Regions from separate parts of the Streptomyces sp. NPDC090083 genome, predicted to be linked through region 3. Evidence: riboswitches for the same ligand, from Rfam matches in the RefSeq annotation. Region 3 holds a riboswitch; each other region holds the start of a gene.
The links. Region 3 has a riboswitch for cobalamin ahead of ACIPTO_RS20100 (hypothetical protein). Riboswitches for the same ligand answer to the same signal wherever they lie in the genome.
Positions count from the first base shown of each region.

Region 1: another riboswitch for cobalamin. It lies ahead of metE (5-methyltetrahydropteroyltriglutamate--homocysteine S-methyltransferase); the one in region 3 lies ahead of ACIPTO_RS20100 (hypothetical protein).
Region 2: another riboswitch for cobalamin. It lies ahead of ACIPTO_RS17340 (ABC transporter substrate-binding protein); the one in region 3 lies ahead of ACIPTO_RS20100 (hypothetical protein).
Region 4: another riboswitch for cobalamin. It lies ahead of ACIPTO_RS17830 (CoA-acylating methylmalonate-semialdehyde dehydrogenase); the one in region 3 lies ahead of ACIPTO_RS20100 (hypothetical protein).

Region 1 is NZ_JBIVED010000005.1:419,948-422,140, forward strand. Features, by position in the region: gene ACIPTO_RS21315 (SDR family oxidoreductase) at 1-252, shown strand, start outside; cobalamin riboswitch at 799-1,018, shown strand; gene metE (5-methyltetrahydropteroyltriglutamate--homocysteine S-methyltransferase) at 1,163-2,193, shown strand, end outside.
Region 2 is NZ_JBIVED010000004.1:473,706-475,898, reverse strand. Features, by position in the region: gene ACIPTO_RS17345 (SAM-dependent methyltransferase) at 1-711, opposite strand, end outside; cobalamin riboswitch at 842-1,054, shown strand; gene ACIPTO_RS17340 (ABC transporter substrate-binding protein) at 1,108-2,169, shown strand; gene ACIPTO_RS17335 (iron chelate uptake ABC transporter family permease subunit) at 2,166-2,193, shown strand, end outside.
Region 3 is NZ_JBIVED010000005.1:143,753-145,945, reverse strand. Features, by position in the region: gene ACIPTO_RS20100 (hypothetical protein) at 1-962, opposite strand, end outside; cobalamin riboswitch at 1,066-1,192, opposite strand; cobalamin riboswitch at 1,263-1,394, shown strand; gene ACIPTO_RS20095 (prenyltransferase/squalene oxidase repeat-containing protein) at 1,513-2,193, shown strand, end outside.
Region 4 is NZ_JBIVED010000004.1:574,973-577,165, forward strand. Features, by position in the region: gene ACIPTO_RS17830 (CoA-acylating methylmalonate-semialdehyde dehydrogenase) at 1-919, opposite strand, end outside; cobalamin riboswitch at 1,139-1,326, opposite strand; gene ACIPTO_RS17835 (NAD(P)-dependent oxidoreductase) at 1,397-2,193, opposite strand, start outside.

The DNA of each region.
Region 1 (2,193 bases), 280 kb from region 3:
CTCGCCGACGTCGCCGCGATGGCCTCCGAGATCAGCGGCCGCGAGGTCAGGCGAGTCGTACTGGACGACGAGGAATGGATCGCGGACAAGGTCGCGGACGGCATGCCGGAGGCGATGGCACGGCGGATGCTCACCAGGTACCAGGCCGCCCGCGAAGGCCGCTTCGCCGGCGTCGACCCGCTGCTGGCCACCCTGCTCGGCCGCGAACCCCGCAGGGTCGCCGCGCAGTTGGAGGACGGCACCACCGGCTGAGGAATCGACGAAAGGCTTGCGTGGAGTCAGAGTGTTCCTTCTGCGTTCGCGATGTCGCTCCGTATCTGAACGAGCGACGAGCGACGAGCTTCAGCTCCCACTGCCCACGGAGGCGGAAGCGCTGTCGCTAGGGCACGGTGGGACGGTGCGACGGGAAGAGACTGACGGGCTACGACCGCTACGACGCTGCCGTGCAGCAGGCGTTCATCACCGTCGCCCGCCGGATCCTCTTGCCGCCATTGACAGCAGGACACTCGGCATACCGCGTACGCCCACGCCGCCTCGTCCCACCTCCCGCGCGGCGTGGGCACGGCAGCGCGGCCCTGCCGACGAGATCAGCGCCCTGGAGGGGACGGGCATGGTCGCGAGGACCGTCTGACGCGGGCGTCAACTGGGCTCACCGCGCGGAGACTTGGGACCACTGCCAGGGAAGGTGACCCCTGCGTGTGCCTGCTCCCATCAGGTCCCGTCAGGCGCCGGACCGGGCAAGACCGCTCTCCGCTCCCGAATGCTGGACTCCGCTCTTCCCTTCGCCGCGCCACCGCGTAGGCTGACCACGCAGCTGGTTCGCCCCGTCATCCAGACGGACGCGTCGCAAGAGGGAACCCGGTGAGATTCCGGGACTGCCCCGCAGCGGTGAGCGGGAACGACCGCCGTCATACGCACTGGGCCCACACAGGGCCTGGGAAGCGACGGCCAGTAGGTGTCCTCCGTACGGAGGACGTGCCCGCGAGTCCGAAGACCTGCCACCTGCCCGCACGCGAAGCATTCGCGTACGGAATTCCGGTGACCTCGTGGGCGGGTCGGCGTGCACATCGGCGGCGGACACGACACCGCTCCGATCTGACGTTCCTTCGCGCTCACGTCCCGCCACCGGGATCCAGGGAGATATCTCGCGAAGGAGATTTCCGTGACAGCGAAGTCCGCAGCCGCGGCAGCACGGTCGACCGTGTACGGCTACCCCCGCCAGGGCCAGGGCCGGGAACTGAAGAAGGCCATCGAGGGCTACTGGAAGGGCCGCGTCGACGCCGACGCCCTCCGGACCACCGCCGCAAAACTGCGCCGCGCCAACTGGCTGCATCTGACGGACGCCGGCATCGACGAAGTGCCGACCGGCGACTTCTCCTACTACGACCATGTCCTGGACACCAGCGTCATGGTCGGCGCGATCCCCGCCCGCCACCGCGCCGCCGTCGAACTCGACGCGCTGGACGGGTACTTCGCGATGGCGCGCGGCACGCAGGACGTGGCGCCGCTGGAGATGACGAAGTGGTTCGATTCGAACTACCACTACCTGGTACCCGAGTTGGGCCCCGACACCGTCTTCACCGCCGACTCCGCCAAGCAGGTCTCGGAGTTGAAGGAGGCCCTCGCCCTGGGCCTCACCGCCCGCCCGGTCCTCGTCGGTCCGATCACCTACCTCCTGCTCGCCAAGCCCGCCCCGGGTGTCGCGGCCGACTTCGAGCCGCTGACCCTCCTGGACCGGCTGCTGCCGGTGTACGCCGAGATCCTCGCCGATCTGCGCGCGGCGGGCGCGGAGTGGGTGCAACTGGACGAGCCCGCCCTCGTACAGGACCGCTCCCCCGCCGAACTGAACGCCACCATGCGCGCCTACCGCGATCTCGGGGGCCTCACCGACCGGCCGCAGATCCTGGTCGCCTCCTACTTCGACCGGCTCGGTGACGCCCTGCACGTCCTCGCCAAGGCGCCGGTGGAGGGGCTCGCCCTCGACTTCACCGAGGCCGCTGCCGCCAACCTGGACGACCTGGCCGCGGCGGGCGGACTCCCGGGCAAGCGGCTCGTCGCCGGCGTCGTCAACGGCCGCAACATCTGGATCAACGACCTCCAGAAGTCACTGTCCACACTCGGCACCCTGCTGGGTCTCGCCGACCGCGTCGACGTGGCCGCGTCCTGCTCGCTGCTCCACGTGCCGCTCGACGC
Region 2 (2,193 bases), on a different contig from region 3:
TATGCCCGGTTCGATGAGTTCAAGTCCCGTGAAGAAACCGGCGAATTCGTCGCGCGAGCGTACCTGCGCGGGCGTGCCGCCCTGGCGGTAGACCTCGACGACGCGCTGCCAGGTCTCCGGGTCGAAGTCTCCGGTCGCGTGGGAGAGGGCCACGTGACTGCCGGGGGACAGGGCGTCGAGGAGTTCGGCGACGATGCGCCGGGGCTCGTCCTCGTCGGCGACCAGGTGCAGGAGCGCCACCAGGGACAGGGCGATCGGCTGGTCGAAGTCCAGGATGTCCCTGGCCGTCGCGAGGATCTTTCCCGGCTCGCGCACATCGGCCTGGATGTAGGTGGTGCTGCCCTCCGGGGTGCTGTGGAGGAGCGCTTCGGCATGGCGGAGGACGATCGGGTCGTTGTCCGCGTACACCACGTGGGCGCTGGGGTTGATCCCCTGGACCACCTGGTGGAGGTTCGGCCGGGTCGGTATTCCGGTGCCTATATCCAGGAACTGGCGGATGCCCCGCTCAGCCAGCGACCGGGAGGCGCGGTGCATGAAGTCCCGGTTCGTCCGCGCCATCTCCCTGACGGCGGGAAACAAGGAGATGACCTTCTCGGCGGCGGCCGCGTCGACCGGGTAGTTGTCCTTGCCGCCGAGGAAGTAGTCGTACATACGGGCCGATTGAGGCTTGCTGGTGTCCACATCGGCCGCGCTGAAGCCTGCGTCTGTCACGTCGGTTCTCCCGTGAGCTAGCGAACCAGTTCCCGCGTCCCAGCGACCGTACCGCCGAAGGCCCCGGCCGCGGACCTCCTTGGTCCCTCCGTGCCCGCCGGACCCCGTGACGGGTGCCGGTCATCGATCTTGATACGTTGTACGCGCCAGTCGTGCCACAACCGAGGCCAGGGAATCCGGTGCGAATCCGGAACTGACGCGCAGCGGTGAGGGGGACGGGCGGGGCACTCGACGCCACTGGTGCGGCGCGGGCCGGCCGAAGAGGCCGGACGTGACACACCGGGAAGGCGCCCCGTCCGGACGAACCCGAGTCCGAAGACCTGCTGGCGCCTTCCCGCCCTCGGCGAGGGGGAGTTCGTAGGCAAGGCTCCGCGTTCGAGCCCCGACAGGCAAGGTGTGCCCGTGATCCGTACCACCCCCGTACCGCTGCGTCGCCGTACCGCGGCCCTTCTCCTCGCCCCCGCCCTGCTGTTGACCGCGTGCGGCGGATCCGAGGAGGACCGCGCCGACGGCGAGAGGGAGAAGCCCGCGGCCGGATTCCCGCTCACCCTCACCGACTGCGGGCACAAGGTCACCCTCAAGTCGGCCCCTCAGCACGTCGTCTCGCTCAACCAGGGCACCACAGAGATCCTGCTCTCCCTCGGCCTCGCCGACCGCATGGCCGGCACGGCCACCTGGACCGACCCGGTGCTCAAGGGCCTGGAGAAGGCCAACGCGACCGTTCCGCGCCTCGCCGACAACGCCCCCTCCTTCGAGAACGTCCTCGACGCCGAACCCGACTTCGTCACCGCCTCGTTCGTCTCGACACTCGGCAAGGGCGGAGTCGCCACCCGCGAACAGTTCGAGAAGCTGGGCGTACCGACGTACGTCTCGCCCGCCGACTGCGCGGGCAAGGACAACGACAGCGGCGGCGACGGCTCGCGCAGCACACCGCTCACCCTCGACACCGTCTACGGCGAGATACGCGACCTGTCCCGGGCGATGGGCGTCGAGGCACGCGGCGACCGGCTCGTGACGCGACTGAAGGCGCGGGTGACCAAGGCCACCAAGGGACTTGACGCCTCCGACACCTCCCTCATGTACTGGTTCGCCAACTCCCAGTCGCCCTACCTGGCCGGCTGCTGCGGCGCCCCCGGCGCCATCACCCGGGCGGTGGGCGTCAGGAACGCCTTCTCCGACACCCACGACGAGTGGCCCCAGATCAACTGGGAGACCGTCGCCGACCGAGACCCCGACGTCATCGTCCTCGGCGATCTGACCCGCAAGTCGCAGACCGCCGAGACCGCCCAGGCGAAGATCCGCTTCCTGGAGACCAACGCCGCCACCCGCAACCTCACCGCCGTCAAGAAGAAGCGGTACATCCTGCTCAGCGGCCAGGCGATGAACCCCTCCATCCGCACCGTCGAAGGGATCGAACAGGTCGCCGCCGGCCTGCGCGACTTCGGACTCGCCAAGTGACCCTCCGCACCCTGCTGTTGACGG
Region 3 (2,193 bases):
GTGTCGCTGGGCAGGTACTTGAACCCGCCGCCCGGGTTGAACTGCTGGGCGATCAGGAAGTCGACCGGTGTCTTGCCCTGGGCGGTCAGGAAGTCGCCGGTCTGCGGATTGATGCCGCAGGCGTTGAGGCCGGAGACGGCCCAGCCGTTGGAGTCGGTGTTGACGCCGAACAGGGCGTTGAACGCACCGCTCGCGGCCACCAGTTTGCTCTTGAGGAACGCTTTGGCCTGCACGATGTCGGTGTCCGTGCTGGGTACGCCGGACACGCACAGGGCCGCCATCGCGGCCCCGGTCATGTCGATGTCGCTCGCCGCCGCGAGCTGGGTCGCGTTGCCCTCGGCCTTGCTGTAGTTCCAGCCGCCGTCGTTGTGCTGGTTGGCCCGGAGGCGGGTGACGATCGCGTCGCGCAGCGCCTGCGGGACGCGGATCTGTCCTGCCGTGGTCTTCGCTCCGTTGAGCGCCAGGGCGGCGAAGACGGTGCCGTTGAAATTCGCGGACGGGCCGAAGTAACCGGTCTCCGCGGTCTGCCAGTAGCTGTAGATGTCGGCGACGAGGTTGCGGGAGGCGGACACGCGGGCGGGATCGATGCCCGCCGCGTAGGCGTTCAGCGTGGCCCGCTCGTAGTCGGTGACCACCGGGGAGGTCGAGGGCCAGGCGCTCGTCGACAAGAGGGTGCGGTAGACGGTTCTGGCGTTCTTGGTGGTGTCGCCGCCCGGCGTGACGTCCACGGCGGCGGTTCCGGCGGCGGCGAACGCGCTGAACGCCCACTCGTTGGACAGACCCGAGCCGGCGTACGAACCGTCCGCCGCCTGAAGGGACTTGAGGTAGGCGACACCGTTCGTCTTCGAGGTGGCGATCTGGGCCGGGGTGGCGGTCGCCGCCGCCGGCAAGGTGGTGAGTGCGAACGCGCCGAGTGCCGCCGTCGCGGTGAGGGCGCAACGGCGGGCAACGGTACGGGACATGGCCTGCTCCTGGGATGAGGGACACCGACCGGACCCGTGCCGGAGACCCTGACGGCCTGCGCGGCGGCGAGCGTGACCGGTGTCCGAAACGCGTGGACCGGCTACCAAAAATGCTTCACCGCTTGGGCATTCGGGCTCGGGACGACCCCCTGCCGTCCCACACCGCTGCGCGTCAGCCCCGGACTCCCACCGGGTTCCCCCACTCGGCAGTGCGGGACGGTACTCGACCGGCCCGGCCCTCGCCAGGGGTGCTCCGGACAACCCGCGAGGCGGCCTGTGACCCACCTTGACGCTCCCTGTGAACCATGTTCAAATCCGCCTGATACGCAAGAAGTTCCAGGGGAAGCCGGTCGAAACCCGGCGCTGACCCGCAACCGTAGGCCCGGCACCGCCGGGCGAGCCGGAATGCCTGGGGCGTGTTCATCAGCAACAGACGCCGTCGCGGACTACGGCGTGGTGCGACCGCCTTCCAGGCACGGGGACCTTCCCCCGCCGTGGGGGCCCTCACCCACGTTCCCGCCCGCGCCGGGCAGGCTACGAGGGGGCCACCATGGGGACCGAAGCGCGCAGAGACAGCCGTACGGGCACAAGACCCGGACCGGTGGCGGCACTTGCGTCGGCACTCCTCGTACTGCTCGCCGCCTGCGTGACGTTCCTCACGACGACGTCCGCCGCCGCCGACCCGATCGGCGACTGCACCGCCACGAAGGGCGCCGTCGTCGCCGTCGACTTCGCTCCCTTCGGCGGCACGCTCCAGCGCGGCTGCGACACGACCCCGACCACCGGCTACGACCTCCTGCACGACGGCGGCTTCACCACCACCGGCACCCAGCACGACGGCCCCGCCTTCATCTGCCGCATCGGCTACGGCAGTTCGGGCACCCAGTACCCGACGCCCGACAAGGAGTCCTGCGTCCTGACCCCGCCGGCCACCGCCTACTGGTCGTACTGGACCGCCGCGCCCGGCCAGGACGACTGGTCCTACAGCCAGTACGGGGCGATGGACCGCAAGCTCAAGGACGGTGACGTCGACGCCTGGGTCTACGGCGGCACCGACGTCGGCGGCAGCACGGGCAGGCCCGCCTTCACCCCGGACGACGTACGTGCCGGCGCCACCGGCACCCCCGACCCGAGCGGCTCGCCCACCGGCGCCCCCGGAAGCGTGGACGTGACCGCCGCCGCGAAGTGGCTGACGTCCCAACTCGCCGACGGCGAAAGGATCGTGGACGAC
Region 4 (2,193 bases), on a different contig from region 3:
GCGCGTCGGCGGTGGCCTCGCCGACCGGGACGGCGACGGAGATCGCCATGCAGCGCTCCCCCGCCGAGCCGTATCCGGCGCCGATCAGGGCGTCGACGGCCTGGTCGAGGTCGGCGTCGGGCATCACGATCATGTGGTTCTTGGCGCCGCCGAAGCACTGGGCGCGTTTGCCGTGGGCGGCGGCGGTCGCGTAGACGTGCGCGGCGACCGGGGTGGAGCCGACGAAGCCGAGGGCGGCGACACGGGGGTCTTCGAGGAGGGTGTCGACGGCTTCCCGCGCGCCGTTGACCACGTTCAGGACGCCGGGCGGCAGGCCCGCCTCCAGGAAGAGTTCGGCGAGCCGGAGCGGGACGGACGGGTCGCGTTCGGAGGGCTTGAGGATGACGGCGTTCCCACAGGCCAGTGCGGGGGCGGCCTGCCAGAGCGGGATCATCGCGGGGAAGTTGAACGGGGTGATCCCGGCGACGACTCCCAGCGGCGCGCGCAGGGAGTGGACGTCGATGCCGGTACCGGCGTTGTCGGTGAACTCGCCCTTGAGCAGGTGCGGGATACCGGCCGCGAACTCGACCACTTCCAGGCCGCGTTGGAGGTCTCCGTGCGCGTCGGCGACGGTCTTGCCGTGCTCGGAGGACAGCAGCCGGGCCAGTGACTCCTGCTCTCCTTCGACGAGTTGGAGGAAGCGCAGGAGGACGCGGGCGCGGCGCTGCGGATTCCACTCGCCCCACTCGCGCTGGGCGTGGACGGCGTCGGCGACGGCCGCCTCGGTCTCGGCGCGGTTCGCCAGGGGCACGAGTGCCTGGACCTCGCCGGTGTTGGGGTCGTACACGTCGCCGTAGGACCCGGAGGTGCCGGGGACGTGCTTGCCGCCGATGAAATGGGTCAACTCGCGCACGGGGGCGCGGTCTTGTGCACGGACCATGACTGCCTGCTCTCGTCAGGTGGGTCCAGGGAGGCACGCTCGCCACCGGCACGGGCGCCGGGAGGCGCACGTGTGCGGGGATTGCGCGGGATCGCGTATGGCGCGGGGCCGTCAGCTCATGACGGTGCGATGTTCGTCAGGTTCGCCGGCCGAAAGCGGGCGCCTGCCGGGATCGTGAACGCATACCGGTGCCATGCGTGTCTGCTCCATCCTCGTGGACAACACGGAACACACCGCGGCCGGTATCCTGACTCCCGGATCAGCGCGCGCCGCCCGCCTTCCCGACATCCAGCTCGTCAGTGGCGTCCTGCTCGACGGCGAACTCCCCGGTCACAGTGGCGGGACCGTGCCGGATTCACACCGGCTTCCCTGCACCGCGGACCTTGGCCACGAATATATAGTTGGACGTCCTAGTAAATCCAGTCCCGGCGACCGATCGGCACCGGGTCGAGCGCGTGACGGGGAGTGCGAGGGGGACTAGCCCCGCGCCGCCTCCTCGGTTCTGGCCTCGATCGCGTGCAGGACGGCCACCATGTCCTCGGCGCCGTGGCCCTGCGCGACGGTCTCGCCGTAGAGGGCATGGCAGATGTCGAGGAGCGGTGAGGCGAGGCCGGCCTCGCGGGCGGCGTCCGCAATCAGCCGGTTGTTCTTCAGTACGTCCGCCGCCGCGGCCTGGACGGTGAAGTCGCGGGTCACCAGCTTGGGCCCCTTGACCCGGGAGACGGAGCTGGCCATCGGTCCCGCGTCCAGCACGTCCCGGAGCAGGCGCTGGTCGAGCCCGTGCCGGTCCGCGAAGTGGAACGCCTCGGCCAGTCCGGTGACGAGCGTGATCAGGAACAGGTTCACCGAGAACTTCATCAGCAGGGCACCCGGTACCGCTCCGCAGCCGAACGTCTCCTGGCAGACGGGCGCGAGCAGCGGCCGTACGGCGTCCACCGCGTCGGCGTCCCCGGCCAGCATGCCCACCAACTGCCCCTGCTCGGCGGGGACTCGGGACCCGGAGACCGGCGCCTCGACGTATCTCCCGCCGGCGGCGCGGATGTCGTCCTGGAGGCCGGCCGAGTACTCGGCGGAGGTCGTGCCCATGTGGACGACGGTGTGTCCGGCGACCCGGGCGGCGAAGCCCGGGGTGCCGCGGCCGAGCACCAGGTCCATGGCCGTCTCGTCGGCGAGCATGAGGAACACGATGTCCTCGGCCCGGTCGAAGACCTCGGCGGGGTCCGCCGCCACCTCGGCCCCGGCGGCGGACAGCGGTTCGCAGCGGCTCGGTGTGC